3 regions of the Shinella sp. 838 genome follow, and region 2 is predicted to be linked to each of the others. Evidence: riboswitches for the same ligand, from Rfam matches in the RefSeq annotation. Region 2 holds a riboswitch; each other region holds the start of a gene.

The links. A riboswitch is a leader RNA that binds a small molecule or an ion and turns the genes downstream of it on or off. The one in region 2 is predicted to bind cobalamin.
Region 1: it holds a riboswitch for cobalamin, as region 2 does, so the genes downstream of both, P9A16_RS05925 (CbtB domain-containing protein) here and bluB (5,6-dimethylbenzimidazole synthase) in region 2, are expected to answer to the same signal.
Region 3: it holds a riboswitch for cobalamin, as region 2 does, so the genes downstream of both, P9A16_RS29720 (hypothetical protein) here and bluB (5,6-dimethylbenzimidazole synthase) in region 2, are expected to answer to the same signal.

The regions. Positions count from the first base shown of each region.
Region 1 covers NZ_JARSBQ010000001.1:1,250,125-1,256,298, reverse strand. Annotated here, with positions in the region: gene cobU (bifunctional adenosylcobinamide kinase/adenosylcobinamide-phosphate guanylyltransferase) at 1-503, opposite strand, end outside; gene P9A16_RS05930 (CbtA family protein) at 505-1,299, opposite strand; gene P9A16_RS05925 (CbtB domain-containing protein) at 1,312-1,488, opposite strand; cobalamin riboswitch at 1,537-1,903, opposite strand; gene P9A16_RS05920 (peptidoglycan-binding domain-containing protein) at 1,983-3,938, opposite strand; gene P9A16_RS05915 (cobyric acid synthase) at 4,093-5,553, opposite strand; gene P9A16_RS05910 (hypothetical protein) at 5,800-5,943, shown strand; gene P9A16_RS05905 (hypothetical protein) at 6,084-6,174, shown strand, end outside.
Region 2 covers NZ_JARSBQ010000001.1:1,391,723-1,397,896, reverse strand. Annotated here, with positions in the region: gene P9A16_RS06610 (DUF2865 domain-containing protein) at 1-1,047, shown strand, start outside; gene bluB (5,6-dimethylbenzimidazole synthase) at 1,040-1,732, opposite strand; cobalamin riboswitch at 1,779-1,999, opposite strand; gene P9A16_RS06600 (SDR family oxidoreductase) at 2,056-2,874, opposite strand; gene P9A16_RS06595 (sensor domain-containing diguanylate cyclase) at 3,111-4,622, opposite strand; gene P9A16_RS06590 (ammonium transporter) at 4,721-5,077, opposite strand; gene P9A16_RS06585 (NAD+ synthase) at 5,081-6,174, opposite strand, start outside.
Region 3 covers NZ_JARSBQ010000014.1:161,094-167,267, forward strand. Annotated here, with positions in the region: gene metH (methionine synthase) at 1-2,476, opposite strand, end outside; gene P9A16_RS29720 (hypothetical protein) at 2,560-2,769, opposite strand; cobalamin riboswitch at 2,870-3,086, opposite strand; gene P9A16_RS29725 (GH36-type glycosyl hydrolase domain-containing protein) at 3,527-6,174, shown strand, end outside.

The DNA of each region.
Region 1 (6,174 bases), 140 kb from region 2:
AGTCCGGCCGCGATAAAATAGACTTCGGGCACGAGGGCGGCGACCTTCTGGTGCAGCCGCCCGGCATGGTCGCGGAATTCGCGCGCCATGCGGTTTTCAGGCACGATGCCGAGGCCGACCTCGTTGGAGACGAGCACGATCCGCCCCGGCGCCTTTCGAAGAGCCTCCAGGAGACCCGAACATTCGGCGGCGATGTCGCGCTCCTCCAGCATCAGGTTCGTCACCCACAGCGTCAGGCAGTCGACGAGCACGGCCCTGTCGGCCCGGGCGACGTCAGCGATGCGCGCGGCGAGCGCCAACGGCTCCTCATGGGTGTGCCAGCCGTCGCCGCGGTCCTCCCGGTGCCTTGCGATGCGCTCGCGCATCTCGTCGTCGAAGGCGCGGCCCGTGGCGATGTAATGACGCGAGAGGCCGGTCTCGGCGACCAGCCTCTCGGCAAAAGCGGATTTTCCGGAACGCGCGCCGCCCAGAACCAGGACGGCTCCGGGCGATGTCACTGTCATATCAGGCTGCCTTGGCGATCTTCTCGTTGGCAAAGCCGAGCGAGAGGCCGAGCACGATCCAGAAGAAAAGGGTCGTGGCAAGGGCAGCGACGGCGAACTCCGCACCGAGCACGGCCGGAACGTTGCTGGAAATGTCGCTGGGCTGCGGGGCGCCATAGACCTGCGGCGCCGCGATCAGCGCAATGCCGATGACCTTGGCGACGATGTTCGGCTTGAGGAACAGCAGGTAGAGGCCGGCCGCCGACAGGATGACGGTTGCGATCCACCACACCTGGCGGTCGCCGAGATCGGCGGCAGGGAAGCCCGGAAGCTCCGGCGGCACGCCGATGGCCGGCAGCATGTGCACGGCAAGCCAGCCGGCCGCGCCCCAGAGCGCGCCGTTCGCCACCGTGATCGGATGGCCGGACACGAGGCTGAAACCGGCAAGCAACAGGCCGAAACCGGCGCCCGTGACGAGGTTTGCCAAAAGCGTGCCGGAGAACCGGCTCATGCCGAACATGATGCCGCCTTCCTCGTGATCCTCGCCCTCATGGGCATAGGCGACGGAGACCGGCGAGAGCGCGGAGGCCATGTCGAGGATGACCGCGCCGAGCGAGGAATGCTCCTGCGTCTGTGCAGCGCCTTCCGTGCCCGTGGCCGGCGTCGTGCCCTCGGTTGCGGGTGCGGCTTCGTCGCCGCCCTCGAACTCCTCGGCATGCAGGATGAGCGGCACGACTCGAGCCTCCTGGGCGGCTGTCATCAGCACGCCGGAGAACAGCCCGGCCACCAGGGCGGCCAGGAGATAACGAACGATCATGTCGAAAACTCCTTAGTGGCAGGGAAAGCCGTAGGAGTGACGCGTATCGTGTGCCGTGTCGTGCAGCACGGCGGAATTCGCAAGGCCTGCACCGAACACCAGGAAGGCGCCGAGCAAAAGAGCGCAAACACCGGCGACGAGACGGTCGTTTGCGGAAAGGGTAACAGAAGACGTAGTCGAAACAGCCATGACAACCTCCGTGCAGGCAGCGGGGAAACCTCCCCAGGTCGGACGAAATGTCCTTCACATTGGCTGGCAGGTCTCCTGGCTCGCAGCGTCGGGCGTTGAAAACGCCTGCGGGGCCCCCTCGCCTTCCCAGGCTAAGGCATCGCGAAAAGGCGGACGATTCGTAGAAGAAGAGGCGTCCAACCCCTGCTGATCGCGATGCCACCCAGTGGCTTTTCCGTCTGGTTCTCACAGCGCGAAACCAAGGCACCATTGCCCCGCTCCCCGCAGATCCTCCCATCCGGATGGGCGTCCCTCGCCACTCTACAGTCGCGGGGTCGGCCGTGATTGCAGCGCCCTGGTTGGGTCCGCCGCGTCACATTCCCATTTACTCCCCGATCCGTTTCCGGATCCGGGAACCATCCAATAGTCTGGATGATTATGCTTCCACCCCCGGGAAGTCAATCGACCGGCAGCGTCATCACCTGTGCTGAAACCGCCGCCCGGCCGTCGTATTCTCAATAGCCGGGGATGATCACCAGACCGCCGCCATCGTTGTAGTAGCCGTCGTCGCGGTAGTAGCGCTCGTAGTAGCCGTCGACGGGGCCTTCCAGCACGTCATAGTCCTGCTGGTAGCGGCGCTGGCGATTCTGCCGGGCCTCGGCATATTGCGCAGCCTGCCGAAGGGCACGGTACTGCTGGCGGGAAAGATAACCATCGGCGCGGTAGCCCGACGAGCCCTGCCAGGCGGCGATCGCCGAACGGGTGCGCGAACCGAAGACGCCATCGACGCCGTAGGTGTTGAAGCCGAGCATGCTGAGCCAGCGCTGCGCCTGGGCGCGGGTCGAGCGCTCCATATAGGCCTCGCGCCGGTCGACGATCGGCTGCTCGGCCTTGCGCTCAGTCTCGACAATCGCCGTTTCGCTGTCCGTCCTGGGCTTTGCTTCCTGCCGGGCGGTGTTTGACAGCGCCGACAGGCGCTCGCGCGCATCGGCGACGAAGCGGCCGTCCGGATATTCGTCGAGATAGGCGCGGAAAGCCTTTTCCGAGCCGTCGAGCACGGCCTTCTGGAAAGTCTCTTCCTCGCGCTTGGCCGCATCGTCGGCCTGCTCGACGGCAAGGCCGCGGTCCTTCCTGTCGGCGCCCTGCGCTTCGTTTTCACGGGCGGCAGTCGCCGTGTCGTTCTCCTGCGCGGCACGCTCGGCGGCGGCCGCCTCCTCGGCGCGCTTTTCAGCCTCTTCTGCAAGGCGGGCCGCCTCGGCAGCCTTCGCCTCGGCATCGGCAGCCGCCTTCGCGGCTTCCGCCTTCAGCCGCTCCACCTCGGCCGCCTTTTCTTCGGCAAGCTTGCGTGCAGCGGCGGCCTCTTCCTCGATCCGCGCCTTCTCGGCCGCAGCCGCCTTCTCCGCTTCGACGCGCTTGGCTTCGGCTTCGCGCCGGGCCGCGGCTTCCTCTTCCGCACGCGCCTTTTCCGCAGCGGCCGTCTCTTCGGCCTTTCGTCGTTCGGCTTCCGCCTTCAGCCGGGCCGCTTCCTCCGCCTTGGCCTTGTCGGCGGCAGCCGCGGCCTCCGCTTTCAGCCGGTTGGCCTCGGCAGCCTGCTCTTCGGCGCGTTTGCGGGCAGCCGCTTCCTTCTCTTCCGTCTCCGCCTTCAGGCGTGCGGCCTCTTCGGCCCGGGCCTTCTCCGCCGCTGCGGCTTCCACGCGCGCCTTCTCGTCGGCCGCAGCCTTTTCCTCGGCAAGCTTGCGCACTGCTGCGGCCTCTTCGGCCCTCTTCGCATCCGCTTCCGCCTTCAGGCGCGCAGCCTCTTCGGCCCGGGCCTTCTCCGCCGCTGCGGCTTCCACGCGCGCCTTCTCGTCGGCCGCAGCCTTCTCTTCGGCAAGCTTGCGCGCCGCCGCAGCCTCTTCGGCCTTCTTCACGTCCGCTTCCGCCTTCAGGCGCGCGGCTTCCGCGTCCGCCTTCGCCTTTTCCGCCTCCGCCGTTTTGCGCGCATCCTCCTCAGCCTTCAAGCGGGCCGCCTCGGCGTCGGCCTTTGCTTTTTCAGCCTCGGCGGTCTTGCGGGCCGCTTCTTCAGCCTTGGCCTTTTCCGCTACTGCCTGTTCTTCCGCCTTCGCCTTCTCGGCCGCAGCAGCCTCGTCGACCTTCGCCTTGGCGTCCGCCTCGGCCTGCTGTGCCGTGCCCGTCGCCGGCTTCGCCTTGGCGGCGGCCTGCAACTCGGCAATGCGCAGACGCGCCATCGAGGCGAAGGTGCCGTTCGGATACTGTTTCAGATAGCCTTCATACTGCGTGACATCGCTGCCGGCAGAGACCTTCTGCCAGAGGGAAAACTCCTCTTCCCAGCGCTTGCCGGCGCTGCCGGCCTCCTTGCCGGTGGCGCTCTGCGCAAAGACGGCCGCCGGCTGGCCGGCGAGCGACAGCCCGACGATGCCGGCAATGCCGAGCCGCACCAGAACGGAGCGTGCGAGAGGTCCAGAACCCATGTATCTCACCCTTTCGGATCGCGCGAAGGCGCCAGCACCCGGCGATCCCGGGCGGATTTCCGTCACTCCTCGCACCGAATTCTGGCGCAACTTTGGTGCGGCAGGCCGGCAGCGGAGGAACCCGATGGCTGTACGTTTCAGATGGGCGGTTTAATCAGTCCCGGCTTAAAAGACCGTCGAGCCAGCGCGGGTCGAGAACGGCCTCCAGCTCCGCCGCAACCCCATCGAGCGCCGCATCGACACTCTCGCGGTAATCGAAGCCGCCGCCCTCAATGCCGAAATCGGCCAGCAGCCGCGCACGGTAGGCGTCGCTCGACAGGAGGCCGTGCAGATAGGTGCCCATCACCCGCCCGTCGGCCGAGACCGCACCGTCCGGCCGCCCGTCGATACGGACAGAGGGGCGAAGCGTATCCGGCCCGGTGGTGCGGCCGAGATGGATCTCATAGCCCTCGAGCGGCACATCATATTGCAGGGAGCGGGCCGCGCTGTTGCGCACGGTCTTTTCCGGCGCCATCTCGGTCTCGACCGCCAGCAGGCCGAGGCCCTCGACCGCGCGCGCGCTGCCCTCGATGCCAAGCGGATCGGCGACGCGGCTGCCGAGCATCTGGTAGCCGCCGCAGATGCCGATGACCCGGCCGCCGCGCCGCATATGCAGGGCAAGGTCTCGGTCCCAGCCGGCAGCGCGAAAATCCGCAAGATCCGCGATAGTGGATTTCGAGCCCGGCAGGACGACGAGGCCTGCATCGGCCGGAAGCCGCTCGCCCGGCCGCACGAAGACGAGGTCCACCTCCGGCTCGGCCTTGAGCGGATCGAGGTCGTCGAAATTGGCGATGCGCGAGAGGACGGGCACGGCGACCTTCAACGCGCCGCCACCGCCCCTGGCGAGGCGCTCCAGCACGACCGAATCTTCGGCCGGCAGGCGCGCGGCCTCTCTCAGCCACGGCACGACGCCGAAACAGGGCCAGCCGGTGAAGCGGGCGATCTCGGCAATGCCGCTGTCGAACAGCGTCCCGTCGCCCCGGAACTTGTTGATGAGATAACCGGTGACCATGCGCCGGTCTTCCTCCGGCAGGATGGCATGGGTGCCGACCAGCGAGGCGATGACGCCGCCGCGATCGATATCGCCGACCAGCACGACCGGCACGCCGGCGCGCGTGGCAAAGCCCATATTGGCGATGTCCCCGGCCCTGAGGTTGATTTCCGCCGGCGACCCCGCGCCCTCGACAACGACGAGATCGGCGCCGGCGGCAACCGTCTCGAAACTTTCCATGACGGCGCCCATCAGCTGCGGCTTCAGCGCCTGGTAGTCGCGCGCCTTCGCCTGCCCGAACACCCTGCCCTGCACGATGATCTGGCTGCCGACATCCGATTGCGGCTTCAGGAGAACCGGGTTCATGTGCACGGAGGACGGCACGCGGGCAGCCAGCGACTGCAGCCATTGCGCCCGGCCGATCTCGCCGCCATCCGCCGAGACGGCGGCATTGTTCGACATGTTCTGCGGCTTGAACGGACGCACCGCCAGCCCGCGGTTGGCGGCAATGCGGCAAAGCCCCGCCACCAATACCGTTTTTCCGACATCCGAGCCGGTGCCCTGCAACATGATCGTTCTGGTCATGCGGCTCTCGTAGCATTCCCATACATTCCCGAAAAGCCCTGATTTACCGCAATCTTGCCGCAATCTCTGCCCGGCCGGCGACGCATTTTTCCACGGCTTCGCCATGCACCGCGAGCATGGCTGTCATGCTGTTCCCTTTGCGACATATTCCGCCGTGAACGACCATGGTTTTCGCTCCCGGGAGTGCCTATATCAGCGTCATCACACAGCCGGGGCGCGTGGCTTCGGGTTTCAAGGACAAAGACAATGCTGTTCATCTTCAGCAAGCCGAATTTCGTACAGATCGCCTGGAACGGCGAAGCCCCCCAGAGCCAGTCCCGCGTGCGCAACGTCGTGATGGATGCGCCGCTCGGTCCCCTCGGCTTCATCCGCACGCGCAACGTCGGCTGATCTTTCGAGCGTGACGTCAGGTCCGCTCGTCTACGGCGCCGTCTCTCTCCGGGAGGCGGCGTTTTTTATTGCCTTTCAGGGTCCTTGAACGGCGAAAGCCGTGCATCCCTTCCGGTGATACACGGCTTGCCAAAATACGCATGGCGGCATCTGACAAATACGCGTCAGAGCCAGGCACCCCGGTACGCAATACCTTTCCGGAGCAGGCGGCGATGTCCCCCGCCGTGAGAG
Region 2 (6,174 bases):
GGCACGGCGGCGGCGAACGTGTGCGAGCGCCTCCAGGCGGAGCTGGCCAACCTGCCCAAGGTGGTGGTCGATACGACGAGCGCACGCAAATATGCCGGCGCGATCGCCCGCCAGAACATTCAGCTGCGCAAGGCCAGGAGTGACCAGCGCCGCCTTGGCTGCTCGGGCGGCAGCATCATCGTGGTCGGCGGGGCGAATGCCGAAGCTTGCGACACGCTCTCAAGCGTCATCGGCAAGATGGAGCGCAACCTTGAAATCCTCGACAAGAAGCGCCGCGAATTTGCCGGCGGCACCTCGTCGCAGGGCAAGCGCAGCCGTCTCACCGCCCTCCTGGCGAGCAACGGCTGCGGCGACGAGGCGAAGGTCATGCCGATCGCGGCGACCGAGACGCTGCGCACGCTCGATGAAAAGCGCACCCTGCCCCTCGGCACCGCGCCCGACGGCAGCGAGCGCCTGCAACTGCGCTCGCTCGGCGGCAGCAACGGCCATGGCAACCTGCGCACCGTCTGCGTGCGCACCTGCGACGGCGGATTCTTCCCGATCTCGTCGGGCGCGACGCCGCTCGACTTCCGGCGCGACCAGAAGGTCTGCGCCATGATGTGCCCGGAAACCGAGACCGAACTGTTCTACCAGTCGATGACCAGCGGCCAGGAAACCGAGCAGATGACCTCCACGGTCACGGGCCGCCCCTATTACGAAATGCCGAACGCCTTCTCCTACCGCACGCGCGACCTTTCCAAGCCCGGCGCCTGCGGCTGCAACCTCTCGGCCTACTATCAGGAGATGATCAAGCGCGAGAAGGCGCTGAAGGGCGACGACGCCGAGACCGCGCGCGCCGGCACCGCCGACGATTCCGACAGCGGCTCGATCACCACCATTCGCACCCTGCCGAAGAAGGAAGAGACCCCGGTCAAGGTGCCGGCGAAGGTCGAGGAGCGCGACTACGACCCGGCCAGCAGCAAGGTGCGCACGGTCGGCCCGGTCTTCCTGCCGGCCAACGAATCCGCCATCGACCTCGGCCGCCCGGTGGATGCCGGCGTCAACTGACGCCTTCCTCCGGCCAGCGTTCCTCGAACACCAGGTCTTCCAGCGGCAGGCGTTGCCGCCAGCCCTTCACCGCCAGCTCCGGCTCGCCGTAGAGCCGGTCGACGAAGCCGACGCACAGCCAGGCGACGATCTCGACATGACCGGGTATGCCGAGGATCGAACGGATATCGCTGTCGTGGAAGATGCTGACCCAGCCGACGCCAACGCCTTCCGCCCGCGCCGCGAGCCACAGATTCTGCACGGCGCAGACCGTGGAATAGACGTCCATTCGCGGGTTGTGCGTGCGACCGAGAACCACGCTGCCGCCGCGGGTCGGATCGCAGGTCACGCAGATCGACAGCGGCGCCTTCAGGATACCCTCCAGCTTCAGCGCACGATACTGCGCCTGACGCTCTCCTTCGAACATCGCCGCCGCCTCGGCATTGGCTTTCAGGAAGGCCGCATGCACCGCCTGACGGGTCGCCGCGCTGCGCACCAACAGGAAGTTCCACGGCTGCATGAAACCGACGGACGGGGCATTGTGGGCGGCCTGCAGCAGGCGGCCGACGAGGTCGTCCGGCAGGGGATCGGTCAGGAACTGGTCGCGCACGTCGCGGCGCGTTTCGATGGCACGGTAGACGGCTTGCTTTTCCTCGCGGGAAAAGGCGCCCGCCCGGACCAGAGGGTCCAAGGGTTCGCTTCGCATCGTCATCTCCCCAACAATGCGTCACAACCTGCCGCCGTCCGCGCGGTTCGGTCTATCGTGCCAGGCCGGTCTTCTGACTTCGGGTCACGCGGCAGGCACCTGCCTTCCCGGTTGAACAACCAGTGGCAAAAGCCTGAATCGATTCAAGCTTTTACGGTGCAAACCATCCCCGTCACAGCGTTGGGCACGTTCCGGACCTGGGTTTATCACCCGCACCGGATTCCCGATTCTCCCGCCGGAGCGGGCACCTGACGCGAAGGATATGCGCATGGCTTGCGGGCACGATCAAGCCCGCCTGCGCCATGCACCGCCGTGCCTGCGCCTCAGAGCGGCGCATCCGGATGGGGCGAGCCGTCATAGGCACCCCAGATAGACTGGTCGAAGCAGATCACCGAGCCCGTCATCAGGCCGGATTCCGGCGAGGAGAGATAGGCGCAGGCCCGCGCCACCTCGGCCGGATCGACGAGCCGCCCGAAGGGCTGGCTTGCCGCCGCTTTCGCCAGCCAGTCGTCGGCCGCGCCATGGAATTCGCGCTGGATGCGATCCTCTCCCTCCGAGGCCATCCAGCCGATGTTGAGGCCGTTGACACGGATGCGGTTGCGCAGAACGGCATAGGCCGTGTTCTTGGTCAGCGTCTCGAGCGCGCCCTTGGAGGCACAATAGGCGGCGATGAAGGGCTGGCCGGCCTTGGCCGACATCGAACCGATATTGACGATGGTGCCCTCGGTCTTCTCGCGCCGCATCACCGTGATCGCCTCCTGCATGAGGAAGAACGGCGCGCGTACGTTGACCGCGAACATGCGGTCGAACAGCTCCGGGCTCGTATCGAGGATCGTGCCGCGGTCGGTGATGGCGGCGGCGTTGACCAGCGCGTCCACACGGCCGAAGGCCGCGTCGCAGGCGGCAATGACCGCGCGCGCATCCTCGACCACAGCGAGATCGGCCTTCACATAGAGTGTCGCAACACCCGTCGCGCCGGAAATCTCCTTGGCCTTCGCCTCGCCCTTGGCGGCATTGCGACCGCAGATGACGAGACCCGCCGCACCCCGCTCGGCAAAGAGCCGGGCGATCGTCGCCCCCAGCCCCTGCGTTCCTCCCGTGACGACGGCGATCTTGCCGTCGAGCCGCGCACCTTCACTCATGCCATGCCTCCCTTGCAGACCGGCCGATGCTGGCTCGCGAACAACGAGAAGCCGATCGACACATGATTCATTTCCGCAAGCAAATCCCCTATCGGGCTGTTTCTCAAGCCATTTCCGGAGACAGAGACCGACCGGACACGACTATCTTCAGACAGGGCCGGCGCCTGCTGCGGTGCATCCTGGCGGAAACCCCATGGAAACAAGGCGGTAGGCGCTTCAGTGCGCAGGGCGACTGGTCAGGCCGCGCGTACCGCACCGGCTTCGGCAATCGCGTCGCCAGCCATGTCGCCGACATGAACGGCTCGGTTGCGACCGGCATTCTTGGCCGCATAGAGCGCCGCATCCGCCATCACCATCACGTCGTGCAGGCTACCGCCATGGTCCGGGAACTGGGCAATGCCCGCGCTGCCGCCGATGACCAGAAGCTGCCCGTCATGGGCGATCGGTATTTGCGCATCCCGGACAAGGCCCTCAGCAAGCTCGAGGAGCATCTCGCGGCTGGAGACACCGCCAAGGAGCACGGAAAACTCATCGCCGCCGAGGCGGGCGACCGTGCCGAGCGGGCCGATACGCTCGGAAAAGCGGCGTGCGACAGCCTGCAGCACCGCATCGCCAGCTGCATGGCCGTACCGGTCGTTGACGGCCTTGAACCGGTCGAGGTCGAGAGCGACGATCGAGAAGGGCTGGCTCTCGCCCTTGCGGATGGCATGGCGCACCTCTTCGTCGAAACCGCTGCGGTTCTTCAGCCCCGTCAGCGGATCGTGCTGGGCAAGGAAAGCGTTCTGCGCCTCGCTGCGCTGCAGTGCCTTGACCAGTGCAGAGAAGCGCAGCGTGACAAACAGCATGACGCCGGCAAAGACCAGCACGAACATCGCGATCTGCGGCAGTGCCGATTTCCAGACGAACAGGCCGGGCATGTTCGGCCGCCAGGAGGCGACCATCGGATTGTAGGTATCGGCACCGACCGGCGTCATCACCAGCCCCGGCTCCTGCGTCACGATGGGCGTGAAGCCGAGGTCGCGCAAACCGAGCCGCCGCTCGGTATTGGCCAGCATCTTCTGCGAAACCGGCTTGACGGTGATCAGCAGCGTCGGCTGCATCCGGCTTGCGGGAATGTAGAGCGACTTCGGGATAACTGCCTGCACGACGACGATGCTCATGACACGGTCGATGAGGCGCATGCCGGAGACGTGGATTTCCGGCAGCGCCGGCGTCAGCAGGTCGGGGTCCTCCTTGGCGCCCTGGACCTGCCATCCGCCACGGTCGGGCGACAGCGCCTCGCGGTAGGCGCGCTCGGCCTTGAGCGTCAGGTCGCTCACCCAATGCAGCTTCTCGCGCGCCTTGCTTTCGGAAACCGTCTCGCCGCGATGCACGCCGAGCACCTTTTCCCCGTCCGGCGTGGTGAAGATCATCCAGGAAAAGCCGAAGTCGGCCCACATCCAGTCGCGCAGCTGATCCTTGACGAAGGCATCACCCGGCATGCCGTCCTTCAGTTCGTTGAAGGTCTTGTCCCAGAAGGACAACTGGCTCTGGTACTGCACCACCTGGTCGATCTGATGGCCGAATTCGTTGCGCACCAGCGTGCGCTCGGTCTCGGCGGCAAAACTGTCGGCCCGCTCGATGGCATAGTCCAGCACGAGATAGTTCGCGGCGCCGAACAGGACGACGATCATCACCGCCGCCATCCGGATCGCCAGACCAACCCCGCGTCGCCGCTTTGCGCGGCCCACCTGCGCCTTGCCTGTCATCGTTTCCCTGCCTGTCCCCTGCCGGTTTTTCCGGCTTATGGGACGAAGGCTAAATGACAGACGGCAAAATTCGCTTAAATGAGCTGGTGAGCGAAAGCTTAACTTCCGCCAGCCGGACCCGGAAAACCTGACGCTCCATCCTGCCGCGTCTCCTCCTCCGCCGAGAGCTTCCGGCAGATAGACTGCATCAGCACAAGATTGCGCTGGTCGCGCCAGGTGGTGACGACACCCCAGACGAGGAGCAGCAGGATGGCAAGGAAGGCAACGCCGAGAATGACGAGGCTGCCGGTTGCAAGGCCGTAGAAGCCGAAAACCGCCGGCGTAGCGAAATAAGCAATCTGCGCCGAAAGCTGCCGCCCGGCCGAAAGATCACTGAGTGACCACAGACGGATCAGCCGGACTTCCTCCTCGGTGAAGGCCGGGCGCATGCCCGGCTTGTCGGCGGGATCGCCCACGCCCTACCCCCGGTCGCGATAGCGATTGGTGATCGGATAGCGCCGGTCTCGGCCGAAATTCTTCTTGGTGATCTTCACGCCCGGCGCGGACTGGCGGCGCTTGTACTCGGCGATGTAGAGCAGGTGCTCGACGCGGTGCACGGTCGCCGCGTCATGCCCGCGGGCGACGATCTCCTCGGTGCTCATCTCGCGCTCCACCAGGCATTCGAGGATGTCGTCGAGCACCGGATAGGGCGGCAGCGAATCCTGGTCGGTCTGGTTGGGACGCAGCTCCGCCGACGGCGCCTTGTCGATGATGTTCTGCGGGATCACCTCGCCCGTCGGCCCAAGCGCGCCTGGCGGCACATGCGCGTTGCGCCAGCGCGAGATCGCATAGACCTGCATCTTGTAGAGGTCCTTGATCGGATTGAAGCCGCCGTTCATGTCGCCGTAGAGCGTCGCATAGCCGACCGACATTTCCGACTTGTTGCCGGTCGTCACGACCATCGAGCCGAACTTGTTGGACACCGCCATGAGAATGGTGCCGCGTGCGCGGCTCTGGAGGTTTTCCTCCGTAATGCCTTCCTCCGTGCCTTCGAAAAGCTCCGAAAGCGAGGAGAGGAAGCCGGTGACCGGGGCCTCGATCGGCACGATGTCATAGCGGCAGCCGAGCAGCCGGGCGCAATCGGCCGCATCCTTCAGCGAATCCTTCGACGTGTAGCGGTAGGGCATCATGATGCAGCGCACCCGCTCCTCGCCGAGCGCATCGACGGCAATCGCCGCGCAGATTGCCGAATCGATGCCGCCGGACAGGCCGAGCACGACGTTCTTGAAGCCGTTCTTGTTGACGTAATCGCGGAAGCCGAGCAGGCAGGCCCGGTAGTCGGCCTCCTCCTTCTCGGGAATGCGCGACGCCGGCCCACCGTCGCAAACCCAGCCGTCCGCCCGCTTCTTCCAGGTGGTGAGCGCGATCGTCTCCTCGAACTGGCTCATCTGGAAGGCGAGCGATTTGTCCGCATTGAAGGCGAAGCTGGCGCCGTCGAAGACCAGTTCGTCCTGTCCGCCGAGCTGGTTGGCATAGAGCAGCGGCAGGCCGGTCTCGATGACCTGCTTCAGGA
Region 3 (6,174 bases), on a different contig from region 2:
TGTCGACCTTTTCGGCCTTTGCCGTCTCAAGAATCTTCGTTGCCGGCACCATGACGCCGAGGTCGATGATCTCGTAATTGTTGCAGGCGAGCACGACGCCGACGATGTTCTTGCCGATATCGTGCACGTCGCCCTTGACGGTCGCCATCAGGATTTTGCCGGCGCTCTGGCGCTCGCCGCTGCCGCCATTGGCGAGCTTTTCGGCCTCCATGTAGGGCAGCAGCACGGCGACGGCCTGTTTCATCACGCGGGCGGATTTCACCACCTGCGGCAGGAACATCTTCCCTGCGCCAAAAAGGTCGCCGACGACGTTCATGCCGGCCATCAGCGGGCCTTCGATGACGTGCAGCGGGCGCTCGGCGTTCTGACGAGCCTCTTCCGTATCGATCTCGACGAATTCGGTAATACCGTTGACGAGCGCGTGTTCGAGGCGCTTTTCGACCACCCAGTCGCGCCAGGCGAGGTCACGCTCCTTGGCCTCCTTGCCGGCAGCGCCCTTGAAGTGCTCGGCAATCTCCAGAAGGCGTTCGGTAGCGGTGCCGCCGGTCTTCGGCACGCGGTTCAGCACAACGTCCTCGCAGGCCTCGCGCAGGTCCGGCTCGATCGTGTCGTAGACGGCGAGCTGGCCGGCATTGACGATGCCCATGTCCATGCCCGACTGGATGGCGTGGTAGAGGAAGACGGCGTGCATCGCCTCGCGCACAGGCTCGTTGCCGCGGAAGGAGAAGGAGAGGTTGGAGACGCCGCCGGAAATGTGGGCATGCGGCAGTGTTGCTGTGATCTCTGCCGTCGCCTCGATGAAGTCGACGCCGTAATTGTCGTGCTCCTCGATGCCCGTCGCGACGGCGAAGATGTTCGGGTCGAAGACGATATCCTCGGGTGCAAGGCCTGCAACGTCGGTGAGCAGCTTGTAGGCGCGTGTGCAGATTTCCACCTTGCGTGCCTTCGTGTCGGCCTGACCCTTCTCGTCAAAGGCCATGACGACGACGGCGGCGCCATAGGCGCGCACGAGCTTGGCATGGTGAAGGAAGGCCTCTTCGCCCTCCTTCAGCGAGATGGAATTGACCAGCGGCTTGCCCTGCACGCATTTCAGGCCTGCCTCGATCACCTCCCATTTCGAACTGTCGATCATCAGCGGAACACGGGCGATGTCAGGTTCTGCGGCGATGAGGTTCACATATTCCGTCATGGCCTTGGCGGAATCGATCAGGCCCTCGTCCATGTTGATGTCGATGACCTGCGCGCCGTTCGCCACCTGGTCGCGCGCGACATCGAGCGCCGCGGCATAGTCGCCCGCGGTGATCAGCTTGCGGAATTTCGCCGAGCCCGTGACGTTGGTGCGCTCGCCGACATTCACGAAGGGGATAGCCTCGGTCAGCGTGAAGGGCTCGAGGCCCGAGAGGCGCATGTGGCGCGGTATGTCGGGGATTGCGCGCGGTGCGTGGCGTGCGGCGGCCGCCGCAATGGCGCGGATATGGTCCGGCGTCGAGCCGCAGCAGCCGCCGACGATGTTGACGAGGCCATCGCGCATGAAGCCCTCGATCTGGGCGGCCATTTCCTCCGGCGTCTCGTCATATTTGCCGAAGGCGTTCGGCAGGCCGGCATTGGGATAGGCGCAGACGAAGGTTTGCGCGACGGAGGAGATCTCCGCGAGATGGGCGCGCATGGCGTTGGCACCGAGTGCGCAGTTGAGGCCGATGGAGAAGGGATCGGCGTGGCGTACCGAGTTCCAGAAGGCTTCCGGTGTCTGACCGGACAGCGTGCGGCCCGAGAGGTCGGTGATCGTGCCCGAGATCATGACGGGCAGCTCGATGCCCTTTTCCTCGAAGACTTCGCGGGTGGCGAAGATCGCCGCCTTGGCATTCAGCGTGTCGAAGATCGTCTCGATCAGGATGATGTCGGCGCCGCCGTCGATGAGGCCGCGCAGCTGGTCCGCATAGGCGCGCTTGAGGTCGTCGAAGGTGACGGCGCGGTAGCCGGGATTGTTGACGTCAGGCGAGATGGAGGCCGTGCGGTTCGTCGGGCCGAGTGCGCCGGCGACGAAGCGGCGGCGGCCGTCCTTTTCGGTGGCCCTGAGGCCGGCGCGGCGGGCAAGGCGGGCGCCGTCACGGTTCAGTTCATAGACCATGTCCTCCATGCCGTAATCGGCCTGGGCGATGGTCGTGGAGGAGAAGGTGTTGGTTTCGAGAATATCCGCACCGGCCAGCGCGTAGCGATAGTGGATGTCCTCGATCGCGCCGGGCTGGGTTAGTGTCAGGAGGTCATTGTTGCCCTGCTGGTGACATGCGCAATCGCCGAAGCGATCGCCGCGGAAATCCTCTTCCACCAGCTTCAGCGTCTGGATTTCCGTGCCCATGGCGCCGTCGAGCACCAGGATGCGCTCGCGTGCGGCGGCCTGAAGGGCAGCGAGAATCTCGCGCCCATCGCGTGGCGGCAGTTCAGGTCCGAACAGGGTGTCCAGGTGCGATTCGGCCACGGCAAAGCCCTCCGGTGCAATAATCCTGCACCGGAAATCACATAAAGATATCTTTATGTCAATATGTCTTTATGCCTTAGCAGTCAGTGCATCGGTCGATTCGACCCGGCCAGGGAGGCGAACAGCGCCTTCAGTCTGGCGATGTCGGGATCGACCTTTTCATAGCGCGAGAGTTTCTGGACCTCCTTCAGCGCCTCGACGGCAAGGTCGGCGCCGTGTGGCTGCCAGAGCAGCCAGGAGATGAAGATGGATTCCGGTTTCCCGGCGAAACCATTGTCGGTGATGGCAAGCATTTCTTCCCCAATCGGAAAATTGGGGGATGACCGGACGCACGCTGCTGGAACTTCGCCCGGAGGCGACAAGCAAGCGCACCACTGGGACACCCCGCCCATGGACGTTACGACTGTCAGGGCAGGTCTCCTGGCTTGCGGGTCATCGCGTCTGTCTCGCCTTCCCGGTGAAATCCACCAGTGGCATGGAGCGACAGCAGCTCGCCGTTCACAGTTGCGGGGGCAGCGCCGGTCTTGGTGCTCCTTTCGGAGCATCGCACCGGCTTCCCTCTTAGCCTCCGAGCCAATCGACTCGGAAGACCCTGACGGCGTCAAACTGGCTTGGCGCCGGCACCGAGTCAATGGTGCAAGGCTCCGTTCGGCGGTTTGGACACAGCTTGGCGGGCAGCCAGATGGGCGGGCGGGAACTTTTTCCTGCCGCATCCATTTGCCATTCCCCTGCTCCTTGTGTCCGCTCGCCTCCTGCGAGGGCGCACGATTCACCAAAACCGCAGATGAGGGTCGATGCTGCGCCATCCGGTCATGTTGACATGTTGCAAGTCTCTGTCCTTACGGCTAAAAAATGCCGTTTTCATGCACCACGCGGCCAGGATGCCAACCAGCGTGTCGCTTGAGCCATGTCCATTCCAATCGCGCCGTCCGGGCGCTGTTTGGTCACATGGCTGATCGCGGCACCGAGATGAAACCTGCCCGCAAAAAACCGTTCGGCGCAAAGGCCGTCGCCGGATGGTTCCATATGGCCGGATCCAGAATCAGAAACATGCCCCTTCACAATACGCCGCAAGCCCCTTCGCGCGACGCCGACGCCAAGCAGATCGATTATAACGATTCGATCCGCGCCACCTATCTGTCGCTGGAGGAGCTCGCCGATTGCGGTGAAGCGCTGGCGCGCGACAAGACCGCGGCGCTGCCCGGCTTCCACCCTTTCGAATTCCGCGCCCGGCACAAGGAAAACGAGAAGGAAATCTTTCGCGTCTATCGCGCCACGGCCAAGGATGTCGAAGCCGGTGCGCAGATCACGCCGGCGGCCGAATGGCTGCTCGACAACTACTACGTCGTCGAAGAGGCGATCCAGGAAGTGCGACGCGATTTTCCGCGCCGCTTCTATCGCCAGCTTCCGACCATCGAGATCGAAGGGCAGGTGATGCCGCGCACGCTGGCGCTTGCCTGGCTCTATGTCGCGCACACCCATAGCGGCGTCTCGCATGAGGGGCTGACGGCTTTTGTTCAGGGCTTCCAGAAGATCGACGCGCTGAAGATCGGCGAGCTCTGGGCGCTGCCCTCCTTCATCCGCTTCGTGCTGCTTGAAAACCTCCGCCGCATTTCCAGCCGCGTCGAGCGTTCGCGCAAGATGCGTTTCAAGGCCAACGAGGTGGCCGATGAGCTGATCCGCCTCAACGATCCGGAAAAGTCCATCGCGCATCTCCAGTCGCTGGAAAGCTTCATCGAGGACAATACGTTCGTCATCCAGCTGCTTTATCGCCTGCGCGACGGCCTCCAGGCCTCCGGCGCGGTGATCCAGTGGCTGGAGCGCAAGATCGAGAGCCGCGGCAGCGACCTCGAAGAACTGATCGTCGCGGAGAACAACCGCCTCTCCTCCGGCAACGTCACGATGAGTTCGCTCATCAAGAGCCTGCGCTCGGTGGACGATACCGAGTGGCCGGTCTGGTTCGAAAGCGTCAGCCGCCTCGACGAGGCGCTGCGCCAGGGGTCCGACTACAGCGACCTCGATTTCGGCTCGCGCAACAAGTATCGCAACACGATCGAGCGCTTCGCCCGCAGATCCGGCAAGACCGAGCTTGAGGTGACCGAGACGGCACTGGCGATGACCGCGGAAGACGCCGCGGCGCATGTCGAGGACCTCGACTACGAGGCCAATGTCGCCGCCTTCCTCGTGGGCAAGAAGCGGAAGCTGCTCGAAAAGCGCATCGGCTACCGGCCGTCGATCGTCCAGCGCATCGTGCGTTTCGGCCGCAAGCTCGACTGGTTCGCCATTGCCGGACCCAATATCATCCTGACGCTGCTGGCGATGATCGCGGTCTATTATTTCCTCGATCAGCTCGACATTCCCGACGGCGCATGGCTGATCATGCTGGTGCTTTTCGCGCTGCCGGCGTCCGAAGGGGCGACGGGCCTGTTCAACACGCTTGTCACCTTCTTCGTCACGCCGTCGCGCCTTGTCGGCTACGAGTTCAAGGACGGGATTCCCGAGGATGCGCGCACGCTCGTCGTCGTGCCGTGTCTGATCTCCAAGCGCGACCATGTCGACGAACTGGTGCGCAATCTCGAAGTCCACTATCTCGCCAATCCGCGCGGCGAGATCTATTTCTCGCTGCTCAGCGACTGGGCGGACAGCCAGGCGGAGGAATCCCCCGCCGATCTCGACGTGCTCGATTATGCCAAGCGCGAGATCGCGACGCTTTCGGCGCGCTATGCCTATGACGGCCGCACGCGCTTTTATCTCCTGCACCGCCGCCGCCTGTTCAACCCGTCCGAGGGGTGCTGGATGGGCTGGGAGCGCAAGCGCGGCAAGCTGCACGAGCTGAACCTCCTTCTGCGGGGTGACGGCGACACGACCTTCCTGCCGGGCGCCAACATCGTGCCGGCGGACGTGAAATACGTCATGACGCTCGATTCCGACACGCGCCTGATGCGCGATGCGGTGACCAAGCTCGTCGGCAAGCTGCACCACCCGATCAACCGTCCGGTCATCGACACGGAAAAGAACGAAGTCACCGCCGGCTACAGCATTTTGCAGCCGCGCGTCACGCCGTCCCTGACGACGGGCAAGGAAGCCTCGACCTTCCAGCGCATCTTCTCCGCCGACCGCGGCATCGACCCCTATGTCTTCACGGTGTCCGACGTCTACCAGGATTTCGCCGGCGAAGGCACGTTCACCGGCAAGGGCCTCTACCATGTCGACGCCTTCGAGGCGGCGGTGAAGGGCCGCATCGAGGAAAACTCGGTGCTCAGCCACGACCTGCTCGAAGGCTCCTTGGCGCATTGCGCGCTGGTGACGGATGTCGAGCTGGTCGAGGATTTCCCGACGCGCTACGGCGTCGAAACATCGCGCCAGCATCGCTGGGCGCGTGGCGACTGGCAGCTGCTGCCGTATATTTTCGGCCCGTCGAGCGGCATTTCCATGCTCGGTCGCTGGAAGATGTACGACAACCTGCGCCGCAGCCTCATCCCGATCGGCTGGCTCGTCGCCTCCGTGATGGGCTGGTACTACATGGAGCCGCGCCAGGCGCTGATCTGGCAGCTCGTGCTGATCTTCCTGCTTTTCGTCGCCCCGACGCTCTCGCTGATTTCAGGCGTCATGCCGCGCCGCAACGACATTGTCGCCCGCGCGCACGTGCATCGCGTGATCTCCGACATCCGGGCGGCCAACGCACAGGTGGCGCTGCG